DNA from 4 places in the Oceanobacillus iheyensis HTE831 genome. Region 4 is predicted to be linked to each of the others. Evidence: riboswitches for the same ligand, from Rfam matches in the RefSeq annotation. Region 4 holds a riboswitch; each other region holds the start of a gene.
What was found. Region 4 has a riboswitch for S-adenosylmethionine ahead of OB_RS13515 (ISL3 family transposase). Riboswitches for the same ligand answer to the same signal wherever they lie in the genome.
Positions count from the first base shown of each region.

Region 1: linked by a shared signal. The riboswitch ahead of OB_RS05610 (5-methyltetrahydropteroyltriglutamate--homocysteine S-methyltransferase) and the one ahead of OB_RS13515 (ISL3 family transposase) in region 4 are both predicted to bind S-adenosylmethionine.
Region 2: linked by a shared signal. The riboswitch ahead of OB_RS14195 (carboxymuconolactone decarboxylase family protein) and the one ahead of OB_RS13515 (ISL3 family transposase) in region 4 are both predicted to bind S-adenosylmethionine.
Region 3: linked by a shared signal. The riboswitch ahead of OB_RS15545 (O-acetylhomoserine aminocarboxypropyltransferase/cysteine synthase family protein) and the one ahead of OB_RS13515 (ISL3 family transposase) in region 4 are both predicted to bind S-adenosylmethionine.

Region 1 covers NC_004193.1:1,091,541-1,099,676, forward strand. The annotation lists gene OB_RS05585 (cytochrome d ubiquinol oxidase subunit II) at 1-73, opposite strand, end outside; gene OB_RS05590 (cytochrome ubiquinol oxidase subunit I) at 70-1,410, opposite strand; gene OB_RS05595 (NRDE family protein) at 1,469-2,239, opposite strand; gene proB (glutamate 5-kinase) at 2,762-3,880, shown strand; gene OB_RS05605 (glutamate-5-semialdehyde dehydrogenase) at 3,877-5,124, shown strand; gene OB_RS05610 (5-methyltetrahydropteroyltriglutamate--homocysteine S-methyltransferase) at 5,190-6,293, opposite strand; SAM riboswitch class I at 6,453-6,559, opposite strand; gene OB_RS05615 (MBL fold metallo-hydrolase) at 6,882-7,811, shown strand; gene OB_RS05620 (CBS domain-containing protein) at 7,886-8,136, shown strand, end outside.
Region 2 covers NC_004193.1:2,853,922-2,862,057, forward strand. The annotation lists gene OB_RS14185 (sodium:solute symporter family protein) at 1-339, opposite strand, end outside; gene OB_RS14190 (LLM class flavin-dependent oxidoreductase) at 536-1,906, opposite strand; gene OB_RS14195 (carboxymuconolactone decarboxylase family protein) at 1,969-2,637, opposite strand; SAM riboswitch class I at 2,836-2,944, opposite strand; gene OB_RS14200 (hypothetical protein) at 3,277-3,489, shown strand; gene OB_RS14205 (hypothetical protein) at 3,688-4,908, shown strand; gene OB_RS14210 (catalase) at 5,021-6,478, opposite strand; gene OB_RS14220 (copper homeostasis protein CutC) at 6,996-7,700, opposite strand; gene OB_RS14225 (CdaR family transcriptional regulator) at 7,863-8,136, shown strand, end outside.
Region 3 covers NC_004193.1:3,158,241-3,166,376, reverse strand. The annotation lists gene OB_RS15560 (hypothetical protein) at 1-75, shown strand, start outside; gene OB_RS15555 (YpmS family protein) at 243-908, opposite strand; gene OB_RS15550 (SGNH/GDSL hydrolase family protein) at 920-1,849, opposite strand; gene OB_RS15545 (O-acetylhomoserine aminocarboxypropyltransferase/cysteine synthase family protein) at 2,422-4,092, opposite strand; SAM riboswitch class I at 4,195-4,304, opposite strand; gene rarD (EamA family transporter RarD) at 4,383-5,294, opposite strand; gene OB_RS18435 (hypothetical protein) at 5,661-5,819, shown strand; gene megL (methionine gamma-lyase) at 5,857-7,035, shown strand; gene cls (cardiolipin synthase) at 7,208-8,136, shown strand, end outside.
Region 4 covers NC_004193.1:2,705,833-2,713,968, reverse strand. The annotation lists gene OB_RS13545 (SpoVR family protein) at 1-162, shown strand, start outside; gene OB_RS13540 (GNAT family N-acetyltransferase) at 253-816, shown strand; gene OB_RS13535 (YcjF family protein) at 909-1,913, opposite strand; gene mbcS (acyl-CoA synthetase MbcS) at 2,095-3,687, shown strand; gene OB_RS13525 (dipeptidase) at 3,818-4,771, shown strand; gene OB_RS13520 (hypothetical protein) at 4,831-5,139, shown strand; SAM riboswitch class I at 5,324-5,430, shown strand; gene OB_RS13515 (ISL3 family transposase) at 5,599-6,813, shown strand; gene OB_RS13510 (O-acetylhomoserine aminocarboxypropyltransferase/cysteine synthase family protein) at 6,889-8,136, shown strand, end outside.

The DNA of each region.
Region 1 (8,136 bases), 1.6 Mb from region 4:
CAATGGAACCAACGATGACATAGCCAAACAGGAATAACCAAAGCACAGAAATACCGATGATTTCTAATATCATTTTTGGTCACCACCTTGATAATTCTCGATGTCTTTTTCTATCGGACTTCTTTGGAACATTTTTCTTAATACAACTACAGTTCCTACTCCTAAGATAAGATAAAGTAGTACGAATAAGTAGAACATTATTCCAACATAATCACTGGTTGTTGCTGCTTCGTCAATCGTCATAATCCCTCGTAAAATCCAAGGCTGTCTACCAACTTCAGCCATCCACCAGCCAGCTTCGATAGCTAGGAATGATAATGGGCCTCCTAGAACGATGAGCCAACGGTACCATTTTGATTCGACGAAGTTCCAGCGTTTACGGATACCAAGCCAATAAATAAATGATAGACCAAGCATAAATACCCCGATAGTCACCATCGTGTCAAAGAAATAATGAATGATAAGTGGAGGTTGCTCGTCTTCAGGGAATTCATTTAGGCCAATAACTTCTGCGGTTGGCCAACTATGTGCTAATATACTTAGTGCGTAAGGGATTTCCAATGCGTATTGCGGTTCATTGTTGTCATCAAGAACTCCCCACATTACTAATGGCGCCTCTGAAGATGTTTCAAAATGCCACTCCGCAGCTGCTAATTTTTCTGGTTGATATTCTGCTAAATATTTACCAGAAAGGTCTCCAATTAACGCAGTTGCTAGAGCAAAGACAAAACCTACTTTCATTAGCATGTTAAGTGATTTCTTATGATATTCCCGATTTGACCCTTGTAATAGACGAAAGGCTGCAATTGCCGCTAAAACAAAAGCAATCGTCATATAACCAGTTGATAACACGTGCGCTACTTTTGTAGGCATGGATACCGTGAACATGGCAGCAAGTGGATTAGCATTAACAAGCTCGCCATTTACAATGTCAAAGCCGGCTGGAGAATTCATAAACGAGTTAACTACCGTAATAAAGTAAGCTGACATACCGCCACCTACAGCAACTGGTATGAGTAATAAGAAATGTTTTTTTTGATTATCGAAGCGGTCCCAAGTGTATAAGTAGATACCAAGAAAAATAGCTTCGAAAAAGAATGCAAATACTTCCATAAACAGAGGAAGTGCGATAATATTACCAGCTAACTCCATAAAACTTGGCCAAAGTAGGGAAAGCTGCAAACCAATAGCAGTACCAGTAACTACACCGACAGCTACTGTTACTATAAACCCTTTTGCCCAACGCCGGGCCATTAATAAGTAATGCATGTCATTTTTCTTAATTCCTATCCATTGAGCAATCATAATCATTAGTGGGACACCGACACCAATTGTGGCATAGATAATATGGAAAGAAAGCGTGAGTAAAGTCAGTAAGCGACTAGCATATACCGGATCATCGAATAACATTTGTTGACCTCCTTATAAGACAACCATATTGTATTAATTTACCCGGTGATGGTTAAAATTAATCGGAAACAATCGAAAAATAGTAATTTTTATCTTCTATAACGTTGCCTTGATGATACGTACGTTCGATAAAGGTTGCGTCGTTATTCTTATCGATTAAGATAATTGTCGAAGCTCTTGTCCCATAATTACCAGTATCTATAAACATAGAAGATAAATTTCGTTCTAATTGTAATCCAATACCGGTGTCAGGAAGGTCTTGATCATTTGGTTTATCCGCATTTTGTAAGATACGGAATAATGCCTCGTTAGAAATATCTTGATTACTTTCAAGGTGGTTTTGTAATAACCCCCTCGCTTTTACTACTTTTGGCCATGGAGTATTCAATTTATCGTTACTTAAGGAATGTATACCCGACACTAATTGTTCACTACTATTATAAATATTGTTGTACGTATAGAGGTTTTGGTAATTACCAAATAAAGCATTATATCCTGCATATAAGGATTTATTTTCTTCTAATCTGGATAAAAAATGTGATGCATCTATTTCATTATTTAAAAAATCAACAGGAATTTTTCCTCTTGAATATGTACCTGTCTCAGGAAGTGAAGGATTTCTGTAATTGGTGATTGCTGCAATTTTTCCTTGCTTTGTTATACCCAACCATGTACCTTTTGATTTTAAATCTCTTCCTGCTAAAATAGCTGGAGCATCATCCCAAAATGATGCTTTTGCAGTGGGGCGGTCATAGAATTCATCACGATTGGCAATCAATATAAATGGATATTCTGAATGTTTTTGGATAGCGAATGTTATTAAGCACATAATGATACCTCCTAGTCCATATTATAGATGGAACTATTTGATTTGACTAAAAATCAGATTGAAACACAATTTAGTTGTTGACATTTAAGGAGAAACTGATAATAATATATAACAATACAGTTGAACGTTTAACAGAGGAATAGTATGTAGATATCGAATGAAAGAGATCGGAATTTATTAGCTGAGAGATTCCGTCATTGCTGATTTATCAGAACCTACCTTTGGAGTCCCATGTAAACATGGGCGTTTAGCCAGCGTTAATGGTAGAAGTGAGATGCAAATCATTGCATCTAAGATGTGGTGGTACCGCGGAAGAAAACTCTTTCGTCCCTTTTATTGAATGGGGATGAAGGGGTTTTTTTATGTTCCAGGATATTATTAAATTTTGAAGCTGTGGAAAAAACGTACTAAGTTATAAAGTTATTTAGCCCGGTCCAGGACATGCGGTGATAAACGGGCGTTTGGGCTTTTGTTCTTATACCTGAAAATAGACACTTAGAGAATATTGAGGAGGAGAAGAATATGAATAAGAAGAGGGTAGTTATAAAAATTGGAAGTAGCTCACTAACGAATGAAAAAGGTGAAATTGATCATAAGAAACTAGGAGACCATGTGAATGCGTTAGCTATGTTACATCAACATAACTTTGAAGTTATTTTAGTTTCCTCAGGAGCTGTTGCAGCGGGTTTTCGAAACTTAGGATATTCTTCTAGACCGGTTACGTTAAAAGGAAAACAAGCATCCGCGGCGATTGGTCAAGGTCTACTTATTCATACTTATATGGATAAGTTTATGGAATACAATATTCGATCTGCTCAATTATTATTAACGAGGTCTGATTTTTCGGTCCAAAAACGGTATAAGAATGCTACATCTACTATGCTTGAATTACTAGAACGAGGAGTTATACCGATTATTAATGAAAACGACACAGTTGCTGTTGATGAGTTAACGTTCGGGGATAATGATATGCTTTCTGCTTTAGTTAGTGGTTCTATCCATGCAGCTCAATTAATAATATTAACCGATATTGATGGGATTTATGATAAACATCCTGGTAAATATGCGAGTGCTATGCGGTACGATACAATTGATTTAATTACTAATGATATGATACAGGAAACGGATGTTTCAGGATCGAAATTAGGTACTGGTGGTATGAAATCGAAACTGATGGCAGCAAAGGTAGCAGCTTCTCTCGGAGTCCCAGTTTTTATTGGTAAAGGGGTAGGAGTATCTAAATTACTAGAAATAGTAAATGGACATGGACAGGGAACGTATGTTAGAAGTTTCCGCAATAAACAAATTCCGATTCGTAAGCAATGGATTTCTTTGCATTCGACATTAGAGGGGAAAGTATTTATTGATGATGGGGCTACTCAAGCACTTATGCATAACGGCGGTAGTTTGTTGTCAGCTGGTGTGATTAATACTCAGGGAGATTTTGAAGATGGAGATGTTGTAGAAGTTTATAATCGAAGAAATTTATTAGGAAGAGGGCAAGTGAGTTGTTCGTCTGAAGAGCTCAACGCAGCCAACACATTAAAAAAAGCAAAACAGATGACGCAAATCCCTGCTATTGAGGTGATTCACAGAGATTCATGGGTTATGGTTGATCAAATAAAGGAGGAGTTCCAATGAGTGAAGTAATAGAGAAAGCGAAGCGTGCAAAACAAGCAAGTTTTAAAATGGCTCTATCTACAACGGACGACAAGAATGAAGCATTGCAATTAATATCACAAGCAATTATAAATCACAAGCAAGAAATATTAACTGCAAATGCTTTAGATATAGAAGAAGGGAAGAAAAAAGGGTTATCTGAAGCGGTTATCGATCGAATAAGATTGAATGAGGAAAGGTTACAAGATATAGCTGATGCAATTTTACAGGTAACTATATTAACTGATCCGATTGGAGAAGCTCTAGAAATAATAGAGAAAGATAATGGCTTATTTATTACCAAAAAGCGTGTTCCAATTGGTGTTATTGGTATGGTTTATGAAGCTAGACCGAATGTCACTGTAGATGCAGCTTCTCTTGCAATAAAAACAGGGAACTCAGTAGTTTTGCGTGGTAGTTCTTCAGCCATAGAGTCTAATAAAGCGCTTATTCAAGTTATTCATCAGTCATTGGCTTCCAGCTCTATACCAAAAGAAGCTGTGCAATTAATTGAGGATACTAGAAGAGAAGTAGCGAATCAATTTTTTCAATTAAATGAATATCTAGATGTTTTAATACCAAGAGGAGGTAAACAATTAATAGATACAGTGATAAAACAATCAACTGTACCTGTAATTGAAACTGGTGCAGGAAATTGCCATGTTTATCTAGATGAATCTGCTAAAGTAGAGATGGCAACGGAAATTGTTTTGAATGCAAAACTTCAGCGTCCATCTGTGTGTAATGCAATTGAGTCATTAATTATTCATAGACAGTGGTTTGAGGATCATGGTTTAGAATTATTAAAAACAATGCAATCTCATGATATCAAAATTCACGGTGATTCAGTCGTTATGGAAAAATTTCCACCAGCAATAAAAGCAGTGGAAAGGGACTGGGAAAAGGAATATTTATCAAGTGAAATAAGTGTAAAAATAGTTGATTCAGTATCAGAAGCTATCGATCACATCAATCGCTATGGTACACGTCATTCGGAAGCGATTATAACGGAAAACAAGATGAATGCTGAACAATTTCAGCTTCAAGTTGATGCTGCAGCAGTTTATCACAACGCTTCAACTAGATTTACAGATGGATTTGAATTCGGATATGGTGCAGAAATAGGAATTAGTACACAAAAATTACATGCTCGTGGTCCGATGGGGCTGGAGGCATTAACGTCGACTAAATTTGTGATTTCAGGATCAGGACAAATTCGCGAATAAAAAAACACCAAACTACTTCTAGATTATATCGGAAGTAGTTTGGTGTTTTTATAGGTTTTAGAAGCTTATTCCCAAATCTCTTTGGAAAGCTCTACAATATATCGTAATTTATTCCACTGATCCTCTTCTGTTAATTTATTTCCTTGATGAGTTGATGCAAATCCACATTGTGGACTAAGTGAAATTTGATCTAGCGGGATGTATTGTGACGCATCTTTGATTTTATTAATGATTTCTTCTTTGTCTTCTAGCACACCGAATTTAGAAGTGATTGCCCCAATGACGACCTGTGGGCCACCGTTAGGAATGTGAGAAAGAGGCTCAAAGCTTCCTGAACGATCATCATCATACTCTAAGAAAAATCCGTCCACTTTTTCATTAGCAAATAAGGTTGGGGCGATATGAGCATAACTTCCTTCAAATGCCCAGGCAGATCGATAGTTTCCTCTACATAAGTGTGTCGTTACTATTAAGTCATCTGGTTTATTCTCAAGTACACTGTTTACAACATGTAAAGATAAATCAATCAACTCTTGACGAGATAAATCTTCTTCAAATGTTATTAACTCATCTACGTTCAATCCAGCAATGTATACATCATCTAATTGCAGGTATCGACATCCAGCATCGTAAAATGCTTGAATTGCATCTCGATACGTACTAATAATATCCTCTGCATACGATTGGATATCTGGATAAACTTCAGGATTGCGCGTTCCTTTGTGAAATAATTGATTTGGACTAGGGATGGTTTGTTTTGCTACAGCACGATCCCCTACTATTTGTTGAAACTCAATGAAATCCTTCACAAATGAATGGTCTTTTGGAAAACTGATCTTTCCACTATTACGGATGTTATATCTCTCCGTTTCAATTCCTTTGAATAAGTAACCTTTTTCTGGAATATAACCTTCTATGCCATTTAATTCTTCTAAAAAGTCCGTATGCCACCATAATCGACGGAACTCACCGTCTGTAACAGCTTGTAAACCAACCTCAATTTGTTTGTCTACGATGCGCTCGATTTCTTCTGTTTGAATGTCTCGCAATTCTTTTTCTGAAATACTTCCATTTGTATAATCTTTTCTTGCCTGGTGTAAACGCTCTGGTCGTAGTAAGCTACCTACATGGTCTGCGCGAAATGGTGCTTTAATAACTGTTTTTGTCATGTTAATTTCCTTCTTTCTCCTTTAGATTTGGGCTAGTCTTATAGAGTAGGGTCTTGCTCTATGAAACTAGCATATGACAGTTCTGTACAGAGAATAGGGAAAAGTAAAAACCCCCTTCTACAAGTAAGAAGAGGGTACAGGAAACCGTACTATATACTCTTCTCATCTTCTAGCAATTACGCTACTGGAATTGGCACAGTACTTAATCAAATAAGTCTGTTGCCGAGGCTTCCTTGGGCCAGTCCCTCCACCTCTCTGGATAAGAATTGTCATATTTAATTAATAGAAATTTTATAAGATATTGAATATAGTGTCAAGACTTTTTTGAAAATAAAAAGTTTGTGCTTCTAGCCGGGCAGTACTACGCTGAACGAAAGATCATAAAGATTTCAAAACATGTAAAGTATTCGGCTCTGTTGAGGGCATTTAAGTCATGCATTTTGGAGTTAATATTAGCACGGATTCTCTACCTATATTAATTTGTTTTTGGAACTTATTTTAGTTCCTTTGTCTTGCAATTCCATCTTGGAACGATAAAATAACAATAAGCTCATTTATACATTGAATTGTTTTAGAAAGAGGTATTTCATGTTAACGAAAATTACAGAAGATATATTTCAATTCGTAGTTCGATTTAAAGGTGCAATGGGGGAAGTGAATTGTTATTTAATAAAAGGAGAGAATGGATATACTGTCATAGATACTGGTATTTATTCAACGGGAACTAAGGAAACATGGAAGACCGTTTTGGATAATTATCAGATTGAAAAACTAATATTAACCCATACTCATGAGGATCATATAGGATTGGCAAAGTGGTTTCAAGAGGAATATGCCATTCCTGTCTTTGTTTCTAGAAGAGGGTATAAAGAAATGCTAAAGGGAAGAGACCGAAAAGTACATATGGAAAGAATGAAAGCATTAATAAAGCGTCATGGTACACCACCATTACCGTTAAAAATAAAGGATTTTTCTTTTATCTATGATTTTGAACCGGACGGATTTTTTGATGATTTTGATGAAGTGGTTTTAGGAAATAAACCTTATCAAGCGATTTGGACACCAGGACATGCACCAGATCACTACTGTTTTTATAATACGCAAGAGGAAGTAATGATTATAGGAGATCATGTGATAGAGCATCTTTCACCAGTTATTGGGTTATGGATGGGAGAAGAGTTGAACCCTTTAAAGGATTATTTACCATCCTTATTAGAATTACAGGAATATCCAAGTAAGTTAGCATTACCCGGCCATGGAAAAGTGATGGTAAATTTATCAGAACGGATAACGGAAACGTATAACCGACATCTTTTTCGACTTGAAGAACTCAAACGACTTCTATCAGACAAACCGATGTCAGCTTTTAAAATCACTACAAAAATTTATGGACCGATGAAAGGGACTGCTTTTGTCAGTCAATTTATGGCAACATTAACACGTTTAATTTATTTAGCAGAAAAAGAGGATATACAAAGTGTAGAGGAGAACGGTAAAGTACTCTACAAGGCGAAATAAACAATCGAAAATAGATGTTTAATGTAATGTACGAACGGTTAGAATGATAGAACGCAAAGATAGGAGAAAAATGTATGTATAAAAATTCAGAACGCTTTATTACAGCATTTAATCGTATAGACAAAGCATTAAAATCACAATTACAGAAAAAAGAAATGGGTTTCTCAAGAGCAGTCCGTGTTTTATCAGATTCTAATGCTACGATAAAACGATATTACGATGATTTATTGGAATTTGCTGAACTGAGAAATGCAATTATTCATAACCGTATCAATGTTTCCTATGCGATTGCAGAACCTCATGATACAATTGTGGAACGAATCGA
Region 2 (8,136 bases), 150 kb from region 4:
ACTACCTTCATTCTTTTGTCCGTGTTCCCAAAACTTTTTGGTAACAAGTAATAAGCCAACCCAGGTGATTCCAAAACATCCTAATGTATACCAAAGTACAGGTGTACCATACATGTATGCCCAACCAGGTACACCAATAAATAAATTAGCACTAGAATAGGTTGCTCCAAAGCTGATACCAATTAGCCAAGGACTCACCTTTCCTTTAGCAATGGAAAAGCCCTTCATCGAACGGCTATATTTTGCTCCCCGCTTCCCTAGCCAAACAATGAGCAAAAAGTAGACGAAGAGACACGCTCCGATGATCCACGCAAGCGTCGCTTGATTATCAGTCAACATTCGTATTCTCCTCCGTTCCTTTTGGGTATATTTTATTCCAGACAATCAAACCAATTATCCAGAAAACGACAACTCCAATAAAATAAAATGTGATCATCTGCTTTTCCACTCCTTTTTTCGAACAATTCTAGATGATAGGCTTCCGCGTCAACGGAAATCTATCATCTGTTTCCGTTCAAGGACATTCCTTAAAATATTACGTGTGAACAATTCCTAGTTGCTTCGCTATATGATTTTCTGCCAATCGTTTTTTCCCTTTACCGAATAAATTTTCACGTAACGTAGTTCCTTCATACTCCGTTCGATAGATTCCCCGTTCTTGTAATATAGGTACTACGTGATCAACAAAATCTCCGAAGGTATCAGGAGAAGTTGCTAATGCGACATTAAAACCGTCTATATCAGCTTCAACAGCCCACTTTTGTATTTGATCAGCAATCTGTTCTGGAGTACCGACAAACTTCGGGCAACCATTTCCAAGACCATGATTTTTTATTGCTTCACGTAACGTCCATTTTCGATGCGGGTCTTTCGTATATAAATCTAGATTTCCTTGCACTGCTTCTGTTTCAATATCTTCAATATATTGATCTGGATCATACTCTGAAAAATCAATTCCTGTATGTCCTGATAGTAAAGAAGCTGTGCCTTCATAACTGATATGATTCACGAAGTCTTCATACTTCGCAATCGCCTCTGCTTCTGTTGAGCCAACAATCGGTAACATCATCGGGAATATTTTGACGTCATCTGCATTTCTTCCATTTGCTTGAGCACGCTTTCGAATGTCGGCAGAATAATTCTTCAACGATTCAATTGATGTCTGCTTTGTGAAAACGGCCTCTGCATGTTTTGCCGCAAAATCTCTTCCCTTTGGAGATGCTCCAGCTTGGAATAATACTGGCGTTCGTTGTGGTGAAGGCTCAACTAAGTGTGGTCCAGGCAAATTAAAAAACTCACCGCTATGATTAATTAAATGAACTTTCTCTGGGTCAGCAAAAGAGTCATTGGAACGGTCATAGGTCACCGAATCCTCTTCCCAGCTGTGTTCCCAAAGCTTGTAGACCACATCCAAAAATTCATCTGCTCGATTATAACGTAATTCTTTCGGCAACCTTTCCGTTAAACCCATATTGACTGCTTCACTTTCCAAATAGGAAGTTACGACATTCCACCCAACTCTGCCTCCGGTTAAATGATCTAAAGTGGAGAGCTGACGTGACAATACATACGGTTGAGCATAAGTGGTAGATATGGTTGGTGCAAAACCGAGATGCTCGGTAACTGCAGCCATCGCTGTAATCGGAAGTAAAGGATCGTGTGCAGGTAGTTGTACGGCACCTCTTGTCGCTGCATCATGATTTTTCCCATATACACTGTACGTACCTAACACATCGGCAATAAATAACGCGTCAAATTTCCCGCGTTCAAGTATTTGTGCAATTTCCGTCCAGTAATTTAAACGATTATGATTTATTCCGCGATCTTTTTCATGTTTCCATAGTCCCGTTGAATGAGGGGATGGTGAATTTTGTACGAATCCATTAAAATGAATTTGCTTTGGCATACACTCAGCTCCTTGTATATGAATAAGATAATTACACTAAAATTGAGGTTAAGTCTACAAAACTATTCATCATCGTAAGCATTTAACGCATTGACACTATGTGCTAAAGCAGAACCTGCTTTAAGAGCAACTGCTACAAAAATTGCCTCGGATAGCTCATCTTTACTCGCACCAGCTTTTTTGGCATTTTTCGTATGCAAATCAATGCAATACGCACATCCTGTTGTATGTGCAGAGGCTACAGCTATCAGCTCTTTTTCTTTTACTGTAAGTTTACCTTCTTCCAAAGTTGCTCCATCAAATGTCAAGAAAGCTTTAAAAGCATCTTCGCTTGTTTCACTTAGTTCCTGTAGTCGTTTAAAGTAAGAAGCTTTATACAACTCATCATCACCATTTTCGTCATATGCATTTAATCCATTTACTCCATGCGCTAATGAGGAACCTGCTTTTAATGCAGTAGCAACAAATATCGCTTCAGTTACTTCCTCTTTATCCGCGCCTTGCTTTTTCACATTTCCAACATGGAGTTCAATACAATATGGACAACCTGTAATATGGGCAACCGCCACTGCAATTAATTCTTTTTGCTTCACCGAAAGCTTCCCTTCTTCAAGTGCTTTGTTATTAAAAGCAAAGAACGAATGAAATACTTCTGGTGCAAATTCCTTTAACTCTTGAATACGACTGAAATACGATTTTTTATAAAGACTCTCTGTTTTTATAGTTGGCATAATACACGCTCTCCTCTTCATTTTAGATTTTTATAAACTACGATCACTTGACAGTTTCGATCCCCCTACTTTAGTTACCTGATTGGTTTACTCATATTTGAAGTCAAACTGTTCCACTTATTTTTCCAAACCCTCACTGACAACAAAGAAAAAACTCTTCCGATGAGAAAGAGTTTTATTTAAAAGGTATAAACACTTTTCTCATCTATCAAGCCTACGCTTGCTGGAATGAGCACCATGTTACTTCATTGTAACTGGTTGCTGCGGGATCAATGGACCAGATTCCTCCCCCGACTCTTGATAAGGAAAAATAATATGAAGTTGTATAAGATTTGTATATTAGCATAACGAACCCTCAATTAACTGTCAATAGTTAATTTTTTAATAATTCAATGTAATGAAAAATTGAATCTATTGGACTATACATCCGAATTTTATGTTTATAAGGACTCACAATTTTAGTCATTAACAGTCGTAAAGGGTGAATTACATACTCCCTCAACCAGATGCACACGACGGTATTCATTAACATTACTTGGCTTGAATAGTCGTTTTCCCATTCTTAAAGTTATTATTTTTCTAAAATACAAACATTCGTTCTGAAAAATGGAGCGGAATGGTTTACATTATGGTAGATTTATGAGAACATATATTTGGCAAGAAAGGAAAGGTGAACCTATCTATGTAATAAAACTTGTTGGAGGAAATGTAGAATCCGTTATCTCCAAAAATGAGAGTACGTTACAATTCACATCCTACGAAGAAGCAGAAGCATACAAAGAGGAGTTATTGAAAGAAAATTTCCTTTCAAATAGATTCGATATAATTATAGATAAAGAGGACCTCACTTAAATGTGAGGTTTTTTGCTTTTTTCAAAGAAGGTTCATTTACATACACTTTTTGCTTAGTCCCCATGAAGATTTTTTCAAACCATAGAAAGCCTCCTGTCACTACCTGAATAGTTTCCTCACAAATTGTAGTTTAGATCCTATACTTTTCGGCTAAATAGAAGAACATACTAGAATCAGCAAGATGAAAAGGGTGAAGAAATGACAACATGTTCAACTAGTAGAAGTATTGGATTAATTTCAGCTCCTGGCTATCCAAACCATATTGCAGCAAAATTAAAAGAAGAACTCCCAAATCTACTAGAATTCTATGTAGACGATGATTGTGAATGGGAGGTTCAATATATAGAAGACCCACTTACAGGAACCGGTGAATCAAATGATATTCTAAATGCCACTAAGGCTACAAAGAACAATAATCATTGGGACTTTGGCGTTTGTCTTACGGATTTACCTTTATTCAAAGATAAGCGGCTAATTATTGCAGAAGCAAATCAAGAGGAAAATATAGCGTTGGTCAGTATGCCAAGTCTAGGTTCCACAATGATGATTAAAAGGTTGCGAGAATCTATATTACAATTAGTCAATGAAATGTATTATGGCAGCTCTGATGTGGACAGAGAAAAGGCCGAACTCCACCTTCAGTCTATGAATGAAGAGCATAAAGAATTGAAAAACAAGAGTTCCACACGTTTAATTGGAAAGCGTTTATTAGAACGAATTTCCCCTATTGAACGAGAAACACCTGATAAACATGAGAATCAAGGTGAATGCGATGTCGATGTTCGTTTTACTGTTCCTCGTAAATGGAGTATTGCTATACGAATCATTACTGGAATGGTTCGAGCAAATCGACCTTGGTCACTTTTCCCTACGTTTATGAAAGTAATTATGATTGCATTTACTACTGGTGCATATGCTCTTGTTTTTCCGACACTATGGCAGTTAAGTGATTTTTATTCATTGCCACGCATGCTTATATTAATGTTTATTGCTATCACTTCTATGGTAGGTTGGATTATATTAGCCCACAAACTATGGGAACGGCCTCAAGATGGTAAAGATGACTACGTACGAAAACTATATAATGCTACCACCGTCTTAACCTTGCTAGCAACTGTATGTCTTTATTATCTCATTTTATATATTCTATTTACTTTTGCTGTTAATATATTTATCCCAATAGAATTACTTGAAGCTCAAATAAATGAAGAAGTTAACTTTACTAGTTATCTATACATTGCTTGGTTAGCTACAAGTATAGCAACGATTATTGGTGCCCTTGGTTCTGCTTTGGAAGATGAAGATGTAGTTCTATCTTCAACGTATGGTTATCGCCAACGGCAGAGACATAAACAGGTTAAAGAACAACGAGAACAAGAAAAAGCAGAGGAAGACCAAAAAAATGTATCGAGTGACTGATAAATACAAAGAATGTACTACCTTTCGTTACTTCCAATGAAGGATTTTATACGTAAAGAAAATATACCGGATGCTTTTTCCTTTAGAGAAGCAACCGGTTTTTCATTTTAATCTATTTTTTTCGCTTCAGTATTACAGTTTTATTCAATCTGTTCGCTAAATCTCTAGATGCTTCCTGTATATAGCCATGGACAGTGTTAAATACATCATTAGAAACAACCGAAAGTCCTTCCGCCATATTAGTTATTAAATCTTCCTTATCTTCTTCTGACAATGATTCATAAAAAAGTCCGGGTTGTGTAAAATCATCTTGTTTTTCAATATCTGACCGCTGTAGCTCCCCTTCAACAAATCGACCATCACCGCTTGTCACTAAGTCACCTGGCCACCAATTAGATTGATTATTTACTGGAACATTACGAAAATCAGGACCAATACGATAACGCTGTGAATCAGAATATATATTAGCTCTTCCTTGCAGCATCTTATCATCCGAAAGCTCAACACCTTCTAATAAATTCGTAGGCGAAAATGCTGCTTTCTCTACCTGTTCCATATAATTGTCTGGATTTTTATTTAATTTCATAACTCCTACTGGTTTAAAAGGAAATTGTTGTTGATCCCATAACTTCGTATCATCTAATGGATCATAGGGTAAACTGGCAGCATCTTTTGGATCCATAATCTGTATATATAATCCATATTCGACTGGCTCCCCTCTTTCAATTGCATCATGTAAATCTTGCCCTGCAATATCTGGATTTTCACCAGCTAATTTAACCGCTTCTTCATTACGAATATATTCCTCTCCGGCTATCGGTGCCCACGTATATTTAATAAAATACCGTTTTCCTTCTGCATTTTTCCATACATAGGTATTTACACTATGCCCAGGCAAATGACGTAAACTTTTCACTGTGCCAAGATTAGAATAAACAAGTAGTGTAAAGAGAAGTGATTCAGGTGCGCGTGCTACAAAGTTCCAATAGCGTGTCGGATCGATTAAGTTATTTACTGGAGATGGTAAAAATGCTTTAATCGCTTCTGGAAAACGAATGGTGTCGCGAACAGAAAAAACAGGAATATGATTGCAGATCAAATCAAATATACCATCTTCACTGTAAAATTTAGTCGCAAATCCTCGTACATTTCTTGAAGTATCAGGCGTTCCCTTCGTACTGACTGCTAAGGAGAATCGCACAAATACTGGCACTTGTGTACCTGGTATCTGTAGAAAAGATAAAGTTGTATAGTCGCTCATAGAATACAATGTTTCAAAATAACCAAACGCCCCCCAACCTTTTACATGAACTGGTCTTTCGGTAATCTTTTCATGAATAAATGTCTGTAATGTTTCATGCTCGATATTGTCCTGTTTTAAAATTGGACCACGTTTTCCAACCGTCTGTGAATGAATTTCTGCTGGAAGATCAATATTCCAGTTAAAAGCAGCGGGATTCGCATGGGATTTATCGCTCGCATTCCCTGGATATCCATGTAGTCCTTGACTCCCAAACCCTTGTGAATAATTACGAGAATTATTCTGCTCATCGTTATTTCCTTTAGTCATGGTCAAACCTCCTATCACACCAAGATCAAAGCGCAAACGTCCGTTTACCACCGTATGTCCTGGACGTAACCGTATGAGATCAACTGCTGCAATATTTATAATTTCGTATACAATAAATAAACTCTTATCAATTTATGTCCTACAGATATGGCTTAGAACTTTAGGTATAAATTCCAAAGCCACATTTGTTTTAACCGATTTGATTAAGGGGATAGTGTAAAAAGGAGATTGATAACAATGCGCTTTGCACCATTTTTCATTCTAGCTGTCCTTGGATATTTCTTGATCAGCATTCCTCTCATTTATTTGATAGATTTCGTATTTTTAAAAGATGGAATTACATTTAACAGTCTAAGGAACAATGCGATTGGATTTTTGCTAGCTATAGTCTTTATTTACTTTGTATTGTACAGAAGAAAAAAGAAATGAAATTTAAAAAACCTATGCCCACATGTAGCGAACATAGGTTTTTAAAACAATTATTAACTTACAACAAAATTCATCATAACTATTACGTTCATTCTTTGGTTGAAGAAATACCTTTGACTATCTGCACTTTCTCAGCATCTAAACCTTTTGAAAAATCACCATCAATTTGGACACCTGATCCAAAATGATATTGGTCTGCATGAACAACATGGTGTATTTCATCGATATTATTCACATTTAAGCCACCGCCTGGTAATATGCTTGGTCCACCAGTGGACTTCGCTAATGAAACTAAGTTCTTTAATGAATGCTTTCCTTCTATACAATTCGGAGCACCACCAGACGTTAAAATACGCTGTACATTCCTACACTTAGCAATGGACAAAAAAGCTTCTTCCAAAGAAGGAACTTCATCAAATGCCCGATGTACCGTAATATCCAACTCATCAGAGATGCTTGCCACCGTTTCTAGCGCATTCATATTTATTGTATTATCCTGATGCAAAGCACCAAAAACAATTCCTTTTCCACCCAATTCTACGACATTTCGAATATCCTCATATATTGTATCTAATTCACACTTTGTATAAGCAAAATGATAGCTATGCGGACGAATCATTATTTGTACTGGTATATTTACATGTTCCAATACTTGTTTAATTGTTCCATAACTTGGAGTTAGTCCTCCTTCTTTCATTCCTGATACTAACTCTAATCGATCCACACCAAATTTTTCTGCTTGTATTGCTTCTTCCACTGTCTGCACAATTGCTTCGATATACAATATTGTCACTCCACTCTTTGATTTTACATTTTGATTGTAAATATTCCCTATTAAACTTACTGTAAATAATATATTTATTCTGTCAAGTGTCTATAGTAGATAGTATAATTCATAAAGAACTTTCTATCGCTAAGATATCCTATATACTATACATAGAAATACGTGGAGGTGATGACCATCTTAACAGAACAATTAGCAAGTCAAATCGTCCAACGCACTATGTCCATTATACATGCCAATATAAATATTATGGATCGAACAGGAACAATCATCGCTTCAGGTAACCCTTCTAGAATTGGTCAGTTACATGATGGCGCTGTTCAAGTAATTAAAGAAAAACGAACGATCGAAATTGACACATCAGGAGCGACTCATTGGCAAAGCTCTCAATCAGGGATTAACTTACCGATTACTTTTCAAAACAATATTATAGGTGTTATCGGGA
Region 3 (8,136 bases), 450 kb from region 4:
CTGTATGAAGGAACGTTAGATGATTACTGCGGTATACAAAAGAATATAGAAAAGCAATCATTATCTATTTTATAATATTATCTTATCAGATAAAGAACCTGTGTGGAGAATTTGAGACATCCCTTACCATTTTAAAAGGAGGGAATATAAATAATCCAAAACACAGGTTTTTTTATCCTTCACGAAAGCAGCAGTAAGCATTTAACTAGGGAAAAATGGTCCCCGATGATTAAATTCACTTATTAGTCTTCCTCATAAAATCCTCGTAATGATTCTGAGTTTAAATGCTGAATACCAAGTGTTTCATAAGGCACATTTAATTTAAGAGCAATATTATTTGCTTCTAGATCAATGTTTTCCGCAGATACTTGAAAGTTTCCTTGTATATCCATTTCCGTAATTGCTACATAGATTTCTTGTTCTTCTGGGTTAATCGTAACCCATTCTGGCATTGGTAAATATCTTCCCATATATTCCATTATTTTCTTGTTTGGTAGCTCTAATAACCCAACAGATATTGATTTTTGTTTGAGTATCAGATCTCCGTTCGGTTGGACTAGTGGTTCAAGTCTAACTGACAGTGGTACCGTTGAAGAGAATACAGGTAGCTCACCCATTAAATGTACATCTTCTTCAAGCGCAATACGATAATGATGATTGGTGCCTTCAAGTAATTTTTCTATATATGCATTTACTAAATTATTTAAATTTTGCTTTGTCGTACGAATAATAAATTCCGAACTTTCCTGTTCATCGATATCATCGGATGAAGGGTACTCATTATTTGATACAGGCCAAAAGATGAGGGAAAGAACGATAATTATCAAAAGCATATTTAAGGCAAGTAGCCCTAGGAAAAGTTTTTTCCACTTGTTTTTCATTTTTAGTCTTTTTAATCGTTCTCTCATTATGTTCATCCTTATCTAATCGACATATAATTTAATACTCGTTCTGCAATTCTATAATACCCTTCGTAGTTCGGGTGAAAATTGTCGTCGGCATATAGGTTAATATTATTTGTATCATTAAATAAATCTTCAATAGGTATGAAGGTACTGTTTTCATATTCATCTGTTATACTGACGCCAGTATCGTTCCAGTCGCTAACGATCATATCAAGTTCTTGGATGTTTTCGAAATAATTTTTAAAAGGATTATAAATTCCTACTAAATAGATATAAGAATCGGGATTAATTTCCCGAATCTCAGTGAAAATGTCTTGTAGCCTTTGCTCATAATGAACTTGTTCTACTTGAAAGTCATTAATATCTAAGTTTGTGATATTTTCCTTAACCACTTGCATAATATCATTTGCACCAATAGTTACTAAAACAATATCTGACTTTTGTATGGAGTCAATCAAATCTTGTTCATTTCGTAATCGTTGGAGAAGTTGATCTGTACGGTTACCTCGTTTTCCAAAGTTGTTAAATTCAGCACTATATCCAGTACTATTTATTGTTCTGTCAAGTATTCCAACATAACCACCTTGTTCGGTTTCATCACCAACGCCTTGTGTTAGTGAATCGCCGACGGCAACGATTTGTGTTTCATTTGTAGATAAAAAGTCCATTGTACCCTGTACGGCATCATTGATAACTTTGGGAAAGGAGCGTGTAGATGCTTCCTCAGCTTCTACATTCCCATTAGCTGTTTCGTCATTGGAGTGGTCTTGTTGATTATTTGATTTATTTTGATCTACTTGTTTTTGTAGTGCTGTTTCTTTTTCTTTTTGGTCGGAAGAAAGATCCTTAAATGGATCCTGAGATTGATAGATAAATCCAATTGTCATAAGAAGTACCAATGCGATCAATCCGCTAAAAATAAAAATCTTCTTCTTTTTTTTCATGTAATCACACCTATGCAGTTCTTTTCTTATATATTATGAATGAGTAAATGGATTTGTCTATTTAGAAGGCTGATGTAGATGGATTATTATAATAACAGTTTAATCCATTTATTAATAACCTAAACCAATATTTTATAGTAATAAAAATGCAAGCTCTCGTTTAGCAACAAATCGAGTTCGCCCCTATTTTTAAAGGGATGGTTCGCTAATGTCAGGCTTGCTCCTTTAAGATAATGGAATCAAGGTAAGGTGACGAACCAATGATAACTCACCTCAGGTATAAGTGCGCTTAATATTCATAAAAACGTAAGGTAAGTCATCTTTTTTACCTATGATTATAAGTGCGACTAGCCTCATAGAAAACATTCGTAAGTCTGCTATATCCTATGGCGTTTCGTGAAGTCTTCTAATTGTAATGTATGGAGACTAAGCCAAATATAGCTTTGTTGTCTGTGAAAGATTGGAAATCCAAGTTATTTTCAAAAAAAATAGCCTTCATTATGGAAGGCTACTTTATTTATATATATTTTATTACCCAAATAAAATGAAATGTAAACTCATTTTGTTTGTTATTATATCTTAATTGGTTGTCTTGACTCTTCACCATTACGAAGTTGTAGTGCGATTTTTGCTGGAGATTGATTGGTTATTACAATAGCATCTTTTAATGCAGTGGACTGTCTATCCGATGCAAATACAATGGTATCTGTCGGTACTTCTCCCTCGATAGATTGGACTGTCTCATCAAACCAGATAGCATCAACCTCTGTATTTAGATCACGTAACGATGTCACTGGTACTACTTCATACCCTAGCGTTTCAAGTGGTGCTAGTTGATCTTGGTCTATTTGAAGTGTAGCTATTACTTTTTTTCTCACTCCATTGCTTCGATCGAATGGAGAGTGAAGTAACCATTGTACTGCAATTTCTTCTTGGGTCGGTTTATTTGTATGTGATTTACCAGTAGCTTTCTCAATTGCTTGGTCAAGATCAGCGATAATATCATCGATGGACTCCAGACCTACGGATAATCGTACTAATTCTTCAGTTACGCCACTTAATGCTAAGTCATCTTCGTTTAATTGTTGATGCGTGGTAGATGCCGGATGAATAATAAGGGATTTTGCATCTCCTACATTTGCAACATGTGACCACAATGAAACATTATCTATTAATGTTCGTCCCGCTTCTCGACCACCAGATATTCCAAAAGTGATAATAGATCCGAAGCTTTGTTTCAAATATTTACCTGCCAGTTCATGAGATGGATGCTCTTCTAATCCTGGATAGTTCACCCATTCGACAGCAGGATGTGCTTGTAAATATTTCGCTAATTGCAATGCATTATCGGTATGTTGTTTAATGCGTAAGTGTAATGTCTCCAATCCTTGCAATAGCAGAAAAGCATTTTGTGGGCTTAGTGAAGCTCCAATATCACGTAATAATTGCACTCTAAGTTTTGTAATGTATGCTGCTGCCCCAAGGTCAACGTATTTTAATCCATTATAACTTTCATCAGGTTCTGCAAAGTCTTGGAAACGATCGTTATTCCAATCAAATCGACCACTATCAACCACGACACCACCAATGGTTGTTCCATGTCCTCCAATCCATTTTGTTGCAGAGTGAACAACAATATCTGCACCCCAAGTTAATGGCTTTGTTACATAAGGTGTAGCAAAGGTATTATCAATAATTAACGGTACACCATGCTTATGTGCTACTTCAGAAACTTTTTCGATATCAAATACATAGAGGCTAGGATTCGTAATAATTTCACCGAAAACTGCTTTCGTCTTATCCGTAATAGCATCATCAATCGCTTGAGGATCTGTTCCATCCACAAACTTCACATTAATTCCGTAACGAGGGAGGGTGTTAGCAAATAGATTGAACGTACCACCGTATAAGTTGCTGTCAGCAACAATTTCATCTCCAGAACCAGCAATATTAAGAATCGCTAACGTAATTGCCGCCATACCAGAAGAGGTAGCAACTGCACCAATACCATCTTCAAGCTGAGTGATTCGCTGTTCAAAAGCATCTACAGTTGGATTCATAATTCGTGAATAAATATTTCCCGGTTCTGCTAAACCAAATAAATTTTGTGCATGTTCGGTATCTCGGAACACATAGGACGTAGTTTGATAAATTGGAACTGCACGTGAACCAGTTGATGGGTCTGGTTCCTGTCCTCCATGAAGTAAGATTGTTTCTGCTTGCAAAGATTGAAATTTAGACATCGTGTTTCCTCCTTGAATTTATTATTTTTAAAGTAATAAGAGAAGGATTAAAAAAAGCCCCCTTCATAAGAAGAGGACTTTGTCTGTTTAAAACCGAACCTCCTCTTATCTTCCAGACGATGAAGTCTGTAGGATTTAGCACCTTTCAATAGCAATTGCTACAGGTTGCCGGGCTTCGCAGGGCCTATTCCCTCCACCACTCTTGATAAGAGATTTGCTTATTAAATTGTTAAAAGTATATCTTGTTTACTTGTTGATTGTCAACAGTAAATTTAAAATTATTTAAAAATTCATGTATTGAATGCTTTTTTTCGTCGTGATTGTTTATATATGCTATAGATATAGATTGCTAGTGCTAACCATATAAATAAGAATGTAATCATATGGTGGGTCGTGAATGATTCCTCATATAAAAATACGCCGAGCAAGAACATCACAGTTGGTGCAACATACTGCAGGAACCCAACGGAAGCTAGTGGTATTCTTCTTGCGCCTGCAGCAAAAAGAAGTAGAGGAATAGCAGTCACAATTCCACCACCTATTAAGAACAGGTTTTCCATAGTCATTAAAGGATTTAATGAGAACCCTTGAGCTTGAGGAGCTATAAATATGTATATTATTGCAAGTGGTGTCATGACGAGTGTTTCTAATGTGAGCCCAAACATTGCACTGAGATCCAGGGTTTTCTTTAGGAAACCATAAATAGCGAAAGTAGTGGCTAATAATATAGATATCCATGGGAATATTCCATACCCGATTGTGAGATAAATAACTGCTACTCCAGCAAGAATGAATGAAAATATCTGTGCCTTGGTTGATGGTTCCTTTAAAATGATTAATCCTAATAATATACTTAAAATGGGATTTATATAGTAACCCAAACTAGCTTGCAGTACGTGCCCGCCGTTTACGGCAAATATAAATAAAAACCAATTGAGTGTAATAACAATCGATGCTGAAGTTATGGCAATAATTTTTTTGCGATCTTGTTTTATATGCCTTATTGTATGTACAAAATTCCGCCATTTACCTGACAGCATAACAAGCAAAATCATGAATACAAAACTCCAAATAATGCGATGTGCAAGTATCGTACCTGCTTCGATCGTGTTAATTTGTTTCCAATAAATTGGCAAGAAGCCCCAAAGTAAATAAGCACTAAATGTAAGAATCATACCTTGTTGGATTGATTTATTCCCCATAATTTTCCTTCTTTCTATAAATGCATTCTAGTTTCATATAATAATAGTCGGATTTTTGAAAGGAATCAATTATTTGAATTTATATTAAAGAAAACGCTTTCATAAATGTTGTAAATACTTTATTATTGAATTGATATGTTTATCTAAATGAGTAATTGTCCTAGGAAATATTTAACTATATGAGTCAATTTCATATCTGCTAAATTCAGTATAAAAAGCGAATGTTTTAGATATTTTTATATTTAATGTTCGGATTAAAGCAATAATTTGGCTTTGATTGTAATGAAAGACGGCGACTCCTGCAGGTACCGCGCGAGCTGAAGATCCACTTGAAAAGTGTTCTTCTTTTCAGTTAGCTAAAAACCGGTGCCTGCGGAAAGCGCCGTCTGCAATGAAAATCAAATAACGCAATATACGGATTTTACACCAATTATATTAATTATGAAATTTATTCATATAAGTAGTAATACATTAAAAGAACATAAATATCAGGGGTTAGGTGTTACGATCGATCAGTTAGGCTAGAAAGAAACAACCTATTCTATATAAGAGGGGGATTTTAATGAAATATAAACATATGGAGACTTCAGTTATTCATGAAGGATACGACTCAACACAGATGCTTGGGAGCTTGACTCCTCCAATATTTCAAACGTCAACATACACCTTTGACTCGGCAGAACAAGGGGAAGCACGATTTGCCGCAGAGGAAGAAGGATATATCTATTCTCGTTTAGGTAATCCAACTGTGCGCATTTTAGAAGAGAAAATTGCAGCATTAGAAGGCGGAGAGCGAGGGTTAGCTTTTTCATCTGGAATGGCGGCGGTATCTGCTATTTTATTTGCATTAACAAAAGCTAATGATCATATTATTTGCTCTTCAGGATTATATGGTTGTACTTATGGATTGTTATCAATGATGAAAGAAAAATATAATATTAAAACGGATTATTCCAATATGTCATCCGAACAGGAATTGGAAAATCAGATAACGAAAGAAACAGTATTAATCTATGTGGAAACACCGATTAATCCTACCATGCAAGTAATTGATTTAGAATTAGTTGTGAAAGTAGCTAAGAAGCATCAACTTTTAGTAGTGGTAGATAATACTTTTTCCTCACCTTACTTGCAACGTCCTTTAGAGATAGGATGTGATTTTGTTATTCATAGTGCAACGAAGTATATTAGTGGACATGGTGATGTGATTGCAGGACTTGCGGTTGGAAAAAAAGATATCATGGATACCATTGCTTTAACTACGCAAAAAGATATTGGCGGAGTTTTGTCTCCTTTTGATGCTTGGTTATTGATTCGAGGATTAAAAACATTACCATTGCGAATGGATAGACATAGTAGTAACGCAGAAAAAATAGTTCAACAACTAAAGTTACACAAAGCGGTTAAAAATGTCTATTATCCTGGAGACCCTGATTTTTCTAATGTTGCTATCACCAATAAGCAAATGAAACTCGCAGGAGGCGTACTTGCTTTTGAAATCAATGGTGGAAAGAAAGAAGCGCAAAAAGTGTTAAATCAATTACACTTTATCAAAATTGCTGTTAGCTTAGGGGATGCAGAATCATTAATGGAACATCCAGCTTCCATGACACATGCTGTAATTCCTGTTGAAGAACGAGAGAAAATGGGCATAACGGAATCTTTATTAAGACTTTCAGTGGGAATTGAAGCATGGGAGGATATTTGGGAAGATATCCAACAAGCACTTGATAACATCTAAATTAATTATAAAAATAAACGAAGTATTCTACAGCTCAATGTTTGTAGATACTTCTTTTTTATTCGTATTAATTCGGGTACACTATTTAAGATAGAAATGGGTATTATCTAGAAATGCATTTCTGTGCTATTATTATAAAGTGTAATGTTTCTTCAGTTAGGGGGCAATGACTATGGGAATAACCTCTTTGTTATTAGGACTAACATTTGTTTTAAATATTGCTTTAGCTATTTCAATTATTTTTCTTGAACGTAAAGATCCAACGTCCTCTTGGGCATGGGTAATGGTCCTTTTATTTATACCCATACTTGGATTCTTTCTTTATTTAATATTTGGCAAACCAATCAGTAATAGAAAGATTTTTTCTTGGGATAAGAAGAGCCGTTTGGGAGTAAAGACAACAGTTCAATCTCAATTGAGACTCTTAGAAGAAAATCAATTTGAATTTAATCAACCAGACCTTATCGAGCATAAGGATCTTGTATATTTACATTTGAAAAATGATGAAGCAATTTATACACAGAATAATGGTGTTGATATTTTTACAGATGGTCAAACGAAATTTGATGCTTTGCTAGAAGATATAGAAAAAGCGAAAAAACATATACATATTCAGTACTATATTATGCGCAGTGATGGCTTAGGAAATAGGCTTGCAGACATGCTAATAAAAAAAGTAAATGAAGGTGTAGAAGTTAGAGTTTTATATGATGATATGGGATCAAGATCGTTAAAAAACAGTTATATAAAACGTTTAAAAAGAGCAGGAGTGATGGTCGAGGCATTCTTCCCATCTCGATTCATAGTCAATTTCAAGATTAATTATCGAAATCACCGTAAGCTAGCGATTATTGATGGATATATTGGATATTTAGGTGGTTTTAATGTAGGCGATGAATATTTAGGGATTAATAAAAAGTTTGGATATTGGAGAGACACCCATCTTCGTGTGATTGGAGATGCGGTACAAAGTATGCAAACACGTTTTATCCTAGATTGGAACCAAGCATCGAGGGATACTATTTTATATAATGAAGATTATTATCAAACAGTATCTGCTGGAAATGTCGGTATGCAAATTGTTACTAGTGGTCCTGATTC
Region 4 (8,136 bases):
CATGGATACGAGGGAATTGAATTAGATATTAAATATTTGGAACATGTAATGCCGTATATTTATCAGTTATGGGGAAGAACCATTCATTTGGAGACGGTTCTGGAAGAAAAAGAAATGCTATATACCTATGATGGAAAAGAAATGCTAAAACGAAAAATATAACAGGTGGGGAAATAAGAAATATTTTTCCTCCTGATGACATGATAATTTTATTCCCTTATAATAATTATAATTTTTATTTAATTGGAGGGGATGAAATTGCCGATACCGGATTTGTTTTTACCATATCCAAGATTAGACACGAATCGATTATTCTTAAGGCAAGTGGAGGAAAGTGATACAGAGGATATATTTGCTTACGCATCAGATCCATTGTTAACAACACATGTAACTTGGGATGCTCATCAGACGTTACAAGATACTCAGAATTTTATTCAGTTTGCATGTAAGCAATATGAGGAAAATGGTGTTGGTCCATGGGCAATTGTATGGAAAGAAACAAATCAGGTGATTGGAACAATTGATTTAATTTGGAATAAAAAACATCATAGTGCAGAACTAGCCTATGCAATATCTCGAGAATTTTGGAGGCAAGGTATAGGTACCGAAGCAATTAGGAAAATCATTGATTTTGGCTTCAATAAGATGGAATTAGAACGCATTCAAGCTAGGTGTGTACCAGAAAATATTGCTTCTTATCGTCTAATGGAAACGGTTGGAATGACGTATGAGGGAACACTGCGAAAATCAATGTTCCGAAAAGGAAAACAAGATGATTTAAAAATGTATGCTATACTACAATCGGAATATTTGTGATGAACGGAAAACGCTGGATTGTAAATGAAAATCAAAACCGCTAACAAAAAGCTATTATGAAATTGACGCACGCAACAAAAAGCTTCTCGTCACTATTGGCGAGAAGCTTTCTTGTCTTTTTCTTGAAAGTACGTATATAAAGATTTTAATGTGTCGGCATTTAGTTCGATATTATTTTCATATGCATATTTCACTGCATAACCTAAGGCTAAAGTCATTCCACCAGCAACACTTCCGCCTATAACAGAGCCTGCACCTGGAACAAATTTTGTAACCTGTCGAAAGATTGTTCTACCAATATTCCCGGTAATGGTAGCAATGGTAAGTTCTCTAGCCTTCTTTTTGGATAGAGGTTTTTCATAAAGAGCTGCTAATCGAACAATGAGACCAACTTGTATTCCGGTGAGCGGAACGAAATCAGAACCTGGTAATGGAACAGCTCCTACAGCAGTTGCTGATCCGGAAGCGGCTAAAATCCACTTATTTGCAGTAGCAGATTTTTCTTTTATTAGTCGTGCGAACTGAATTTCTTTTTGTTTTTTTTTAAGAATACTTAAAATTTCATCTCGTAATTGATGAATATTCTCACCTGTTCGTGATGATATCGGTACGACAGTATAACGATTTTTCGTATGCTTTTTAATATATTGAACAAGAGCCGGAATATCGTCTGCAGCATCAATTTTATTTAATACAAATACAATATTTTTGTTGTGTTTTTCAATTAGTTCGACCGATTTTCGTTCTCCATCAGAAAATACAGTTCCTGCCGCGTTTAAGAAAAATAATACAACATCCGCTTGTTGATAAAAAGAAATGGTTTCATCCGAATTTTTATGATTAATATCATCTAAACCAGGAGTGTCTGCAAAGATAATTTTATCTCGATAAATGTATTTATCAATTCCAGTCGTTTCTCCTGGTTGCGCTCCAACCTTTGCTACTTCATCCCCAATTAATTGGTTTATGGTAGAGGATTTCCCTGTGTTTACATCACCTATCATTGCAAATAGTATCTCTTTATCTAACTGATCATTTATTTTGGAAGTTTCTTGATTATAAGCTTGCTCAAAATCTTTTTCATTAAATTCTTGCACGATCTCACGCCCCTTAGTTCTACTATTCCCTGATATAACGAATCATACACCAGTTATTCGATTCTAGCTAGTAAGTAAGATGTATAATCAGAATATTATTATCGTTTTGAATAAACAATTGTTTCTGATATAATAGTCAGAACATAATAGTAGGTCCTAATTTGAGGAGGGAAAATAATTGATGAACCAATCTAATTTACATGCACCAGAACAGTATAATATTGTAAATGAGTTTGAGAAATATGCAGAAGATAACTTGAGAGTTGCAGTGAAGTGGGAAGATGAGCATGGTGAAAACATGCAAATAACGTACAAAGAATTATTCGATAATGCTAATAAAATAGGAAATCTTTTTTTGGAAAACGGGTTATCAAAAGGTGATAAGATTCTTGTAATGCTTCCTAAGTTGATGGAAACCTATGAAATATATCTTGCTGCGCTAAAGACAGGAGTTATTATTATTCCTAGTTCGGAGATGCTTCGCACAAAAGATTTACAATATCGAATTACGCATGGTGAAGTAAAAGGTGTTGTTAGTTATTCTGCGTACACCAGCGAATTCCAAGATGTAGAAGAATTTAACGATTTGATAAAGTTTTCTGTTGGGCAGGAAAAATCAGAGTGGTTATCTTTGGATCACTTGAAACAAACAGCTTCTACGAAATTAGAGACGATCTATACTAAAAAAGACGATATTGCTTTTTTACCTTATACATCAGGAACAACGGGCAATCCTAAAGCAGTCATGCATACACATGGCTGGGGCTATGCTCATATGCAAACAGCTCCTGAACATTGGCTTAGTATAGAAGAAGGAGATACTGTATGGGCAACAGCTGCTCCTGGATGGCAGAAATGGGTGTGGAGTCCATTCCTATCTGTATTATATAAAGGTGGTACGGCTTTTGTTTATCAAGGGAAATTCGATCCGAACAGGTACCTTGAAATACTTGAAAAACATCAGGTTAATGTATTTTGTTGTACACCTACAGAATACCGTTTAATGGCGAAATTGGAGAATCTGTCTGATTATCATTTAGACGCTCTACACAGTGCAGTATCAGCAGGAGAACCATTGAATCGTGAAGTGATTGAACGTTTTCGTAAGTATTTTAATGTAACCGTGCGGGATGGGTATGGACAAACAGAAAATACATTATTACTTGGATTTTTAAAAGGTATGGAAGTGAGACCAGGATCGATGGGGAAACCAACTCCAGGTAATAACGTGCAAGTTATTGATGAAGAGGGGAATCCGGTCGATAATGGAGTAGTAGGAGATATAGCTATACCTCTTGATACACCAGCTTTGTTTATGGGATATTATAAAGATGAGGAACGCACACTAAAATCACGACGTGGAGATTATTATGTCACTGGCGACCAAGCACGAATTGATAAAGATGGATATTTCTGGTTTGAAGGTAGAAGTGACGATATCATCATTAGTTCCGGGTATACAATTGGTCCTTTTGAAGTAGAAGATGCCTTAGTTAAGCATTCCTTAGTAAAAGAATGTGCAGTTGTAGCAAGTCCAGATGATGAACGAGGAAATATTGTAAAAGCATTTATTATTTTACAGGATGATATCATCGGGAATGACGCGGTAGTAAAAGAATTACAAGAACATGTGAAACTTAGTGTAGCTCCATACAAATATCCGAGGAAAATAGAATTTGTATCCGAATTACCGAAAACCAATTCAGGTAAAATTCGAAGAGTGGAATTAAGACAGAAAGAAAAACAAAACGTGATGGATGATATAAAACGTTAATATACATTGAAACCACACCTGAATTTATGAAAATAAATTCGGGTTTTTTACTTGAATACATTTATAAAATATCATGTCATTAATATAGGTGTATTATGATGTATAGTATATGTAAAGGAGCGTGTAAAGAATGAGATTTATCGACACACATTGTGATGCACTTCTTAAATTACAGATGGCAAAAAGGGGCATTCAACAACCAAAAAAACTGTTGAATTTTGAAAATGATCTTGAGTTAAATACAAACTTAGAAAGGTTACAGCAAGGTGGTGTGCAAGTACAGTTCTTTGCTATTTTCATACATCCAGATGTACCAACAAATGAGCAATGGCAGCATGCTTTAGAGCAAATAGATTTGTTTTACTCAGAGATTATCGGGAAATTCCCACAAATAAAACATATTAAACAATGGGATGAATTAAATGATCTTGAAGAGAATCAAATTGGTGCAGTCCTTACATTAGAGGGAGCAGAAGCAATAGGTAATGACTTGGTGAAATTGAGACATTTGTATCGGCTAGGTGTTCTTTCTATTGGGTTAACGTGGAATCACGCTAACCTATGTGCCGACGGGGCAGAGGAACTACGAGGTGGTGGATTAACAAAATTAGGTAAGTCGGTTGTTGAAATGAATAATAACCATATGGTCTTTACGGATGTATCTCATTTAACTGTAGAAGGTTTTTGGGATGTAATGAAAAGTGCAAAATATCCTTTTGCTTCCCATTCGAATGTTCGCACGATTTGCGATCATCCAAGAAATTTATATGATGATCAGATTGAGGCGTTGATTAATCACAACGGACAAATACAGCTTGCACTATATCCTCCATTTCTTGTAAAAGATGCAGAGTCCGCTAGAGTATCTGATCTTTTCCATCATATCGATCATATATGTGCACTCGGTGGAGAGAAACACATTGGATTTGGTTCGGATTTTGATGGTATTTCTTATTTCATTGAAGGAATCGAGGATGCTTCTAAGTATGAATTCTTGCGAGAAGAATTACAAAAGCATTATTCTGAAGAATTAGTAAGAGGGTTTATATATCAAAACTTTAAGAATCATTTACCTCATGTATAAGAAATTATGTTTTTTCCAATACTAGCCATTAGATAAGAATAGAATGGCAGGTGCTATACATGATACGGTTGCTTATTTTAACACTTGTATTAATATTTAGTTTTAACCATATAGAGACTTTTGCTGAGCCGTTAGAAGGGGATACCCCTAAAAATACGATACATCAATGGAAAGAAATCGAAAATCATGTGGAAAAGATTCATGTAGACACACATGATATTGAATACCGTCGAAATTTTATTAAAGAAACAAGACCTTGTAAAATTTATCATCATATTCGAACGATTGTTTACTATTGTGAGATACATGGACATACAAAAGTAGAAACAATTTTAGAAAAGGTTGAACATAGTGAAGATCACTCGTAAATAAAAGAATAAAAAAGAGAGGAATTATTAATTAAATATTTTCTCTCTTTTTTTTATCAAAATTTGTAAGCAGCAGGATATTTAAGTTTGAAGTGATTTAATTTATTTATCTGAAATCAAAGAAAATTTATTGACATTTCTTACATATTGAATTATTATTCTACCAACAACTTTATATACGTTTTTCTTATCATGAGAGGCGGAGGGAAATGGCCCAACGAAACCTCGGCAACAGGTTCTTATTAGAATACTGTGCCAATTCCATCAAGCAAATTGCTTGAAAGATAAGAGTAGAATAATTTATTAGCTTTAAAACTCTATTCTTATTACGGAATAGAGTTTTTTGTTACATAGAATGGCTCTATAATATTTGTTGGGGTAAAAGAAAAATAAAAAACACGCAATCTCCTATTTTTGTTATCATTGTTTAAACCACTAAACCAAACAAAAAGGAGATGCGTGCAATTGAATTCTAACATAACATTACCTGGGTTGGAAGAAGGAAATATATTAGATACAGAAGTACGAGAAGGTATTTATTACATTAGGTGGGAGTTAGAGAGAACCTCTCATCGTTGTCCACAGTGTGGAGAGTGGACAAACAAGGTACATGATTATCGTACGCAGAAAGTCCGTCATCCTAGCATATTCGGAAGGCAAACGATTATTTTTTACCGAAAGAGAAGATATAAATGCGTTTTCTGCGGAAAGCGATTTTTTGAAAGAAACCCTTTAGTCAAACGTTATAAAAGACAATCCATTGAGTTTAATCAAGTATTGTCATTAGAGCTTGTTCATGGAAAAAGCTTTCGAGACGTGGCGACACGTTTTCATACATCGCCAACTACCATTATGCGTCGATTTGATGAGATTACTGCATCGAAGATGAAGGAAACACAAGCATTGCCTAAAGTGATAGCGATTGATGAGTATAAAGGGGATGCAGGGAACGAGAAGTATCAAACGGTTATAGCAGATCCGATTAATAGAAAACCTTTAGAGATTTTAAAAGATCGTAAAAAAGATACATTAGTGGATTATCTAAGGATGCATGGTGAGAAGGTAGAATTTGTAGTCATGGACATGAGTCCATCCTTTAAAGCAGCTGTTGATAAGGCATTAGGGCACCCCATTGTTATCGCCGATCGTTTTCATTTTACACGATATATATATTGGGCTTTAGAAAGAGTGAGAATTCGTGTACAGAGAGAGTTTCATGATTATGATCGGAAGAAGTGTAAACGTATGCGACATGTGTTTTATAAAAAGCAATCGAAGTTAACGAAAAAGCAACAATGGTATTTAGATCGCTATTTACACATGTCACCAGATTTAAAACGCGCCCATGAGTTAAAAGAAGCGTATAATGTCTGGTTTCAACTAGCCAAGGCCAACGGCCCTAATGCTTTAAAAAATACTAAAAAGTATCTCTATCAGTTTTATGAACTTGTGCAAAATGCAGGGCTGCCGGAATTCCTAAAAGCAAAAGAAACCTTTCATAATTGGCAAAAAGAAATTATGAATAGTTTTGCCTTTGATTTACATAATGGTTATATCGAAGGAATCAACAATCAAACAAAGGTTATAAAACGAAATGCATTTGGATTTAGGCGATTCGATCGCTTTCGAGCAAGAATACTATTACATCATCAATATAAAAAGAAAGTGGTTTAATATAAATAGGAGTGAGCTAATTGCTCACCCCAACATTTGACTTAGAACCCATAGAATGAAGGGGGAGAAAAAAGATTGACGAATAATTTTGACGGAACATTAAATTTTAATACGATTGCGCAACATGGAGGACAGGAGTTTGATGGAGAAACAAATGCTAGGGCAGTACCTATTTATCAAACGACATCCTATGGTTTTGAAAGTCCGGAACAAGCTGCGTCTCTTTTTCAAATGCAAGAAGCTGGCTACATTTATTCACGTAATGCAAATCCAACAAACCGTGTTCTTGAAAAGCGTATAGCTGAATTAGAGGGTGGTATTGATGCATTTGCAGTTTCTTCTGGACAATCCGCTATTACAATTGCTTTATTAACGCTTGCGAAAGTAGGCGATGAAATTGTGGCTACAAATGAGTTATATGGTGGTACTTATAATCTATTTTCGGAGACATTTAAACGCTTTGGTGTAACAGTTCGATTTGTTGAAGGTACAAACTTCTCAGAAATATCCGCTTCCATTAACGAGAATACCAAGGCAGTCTTTACAGAAACAATTGGAAATCCTGGGTTACAAATAGCTGATATTAAAGCATTAAGTTCTATCGCACATGAACATGGAATTCCTTTAGTCGTTGATTCTACCTTCACAACTCCATACTTACAGAAACCAATTTCATTTGGTGCCGATATTGTGATTCATTCGACCACTAAGTTTATTGGAGGGCATGGAACATCCATTGGCGGTATTATCGTTGATTCTGGAAAATTTAACTGGGATAATGGGAATTTCCCTGAATTTACAACACCTAAAAGTTCCTTAAACAATCAATCTTATGTCGAACTAAAAAATGACAATGCTTTTATTTCAAAAGCACGATTTGAATTAGGACATGATATTGGGACAGCATTATCACCATTTAATGGTTGGCTATTCATTCAAGGACTAGAATCACTACCACTACGTATGAAGCAACATGTATTAAATACAAAACAAATTGCAGCGTATTTAGCAGAACACGAACAGGTTACATGGGTGAACTACCCTGGATTATCAGAGAATCATCAGTATGAACTTGCAAAAACCTATTTACCTAAAGGAACTGGAGCGATCTTAACATTTGGTATAGAAGGAGGACATGAAGCGGCAAAATCGTTTATTCAATCGTTAAAGCTTTTATCACATGTTGCGAATATAGGCGATTCAAAGACGCTTGTCATTCATCCAGCAAGTACAACACATGCAAGGTTAAGCCCAGAGGAACAAAAAAGAACAGGTGTAACACCGGATCAGATTCGAATTTCAGTTGGATTAGAAGATGTCGAG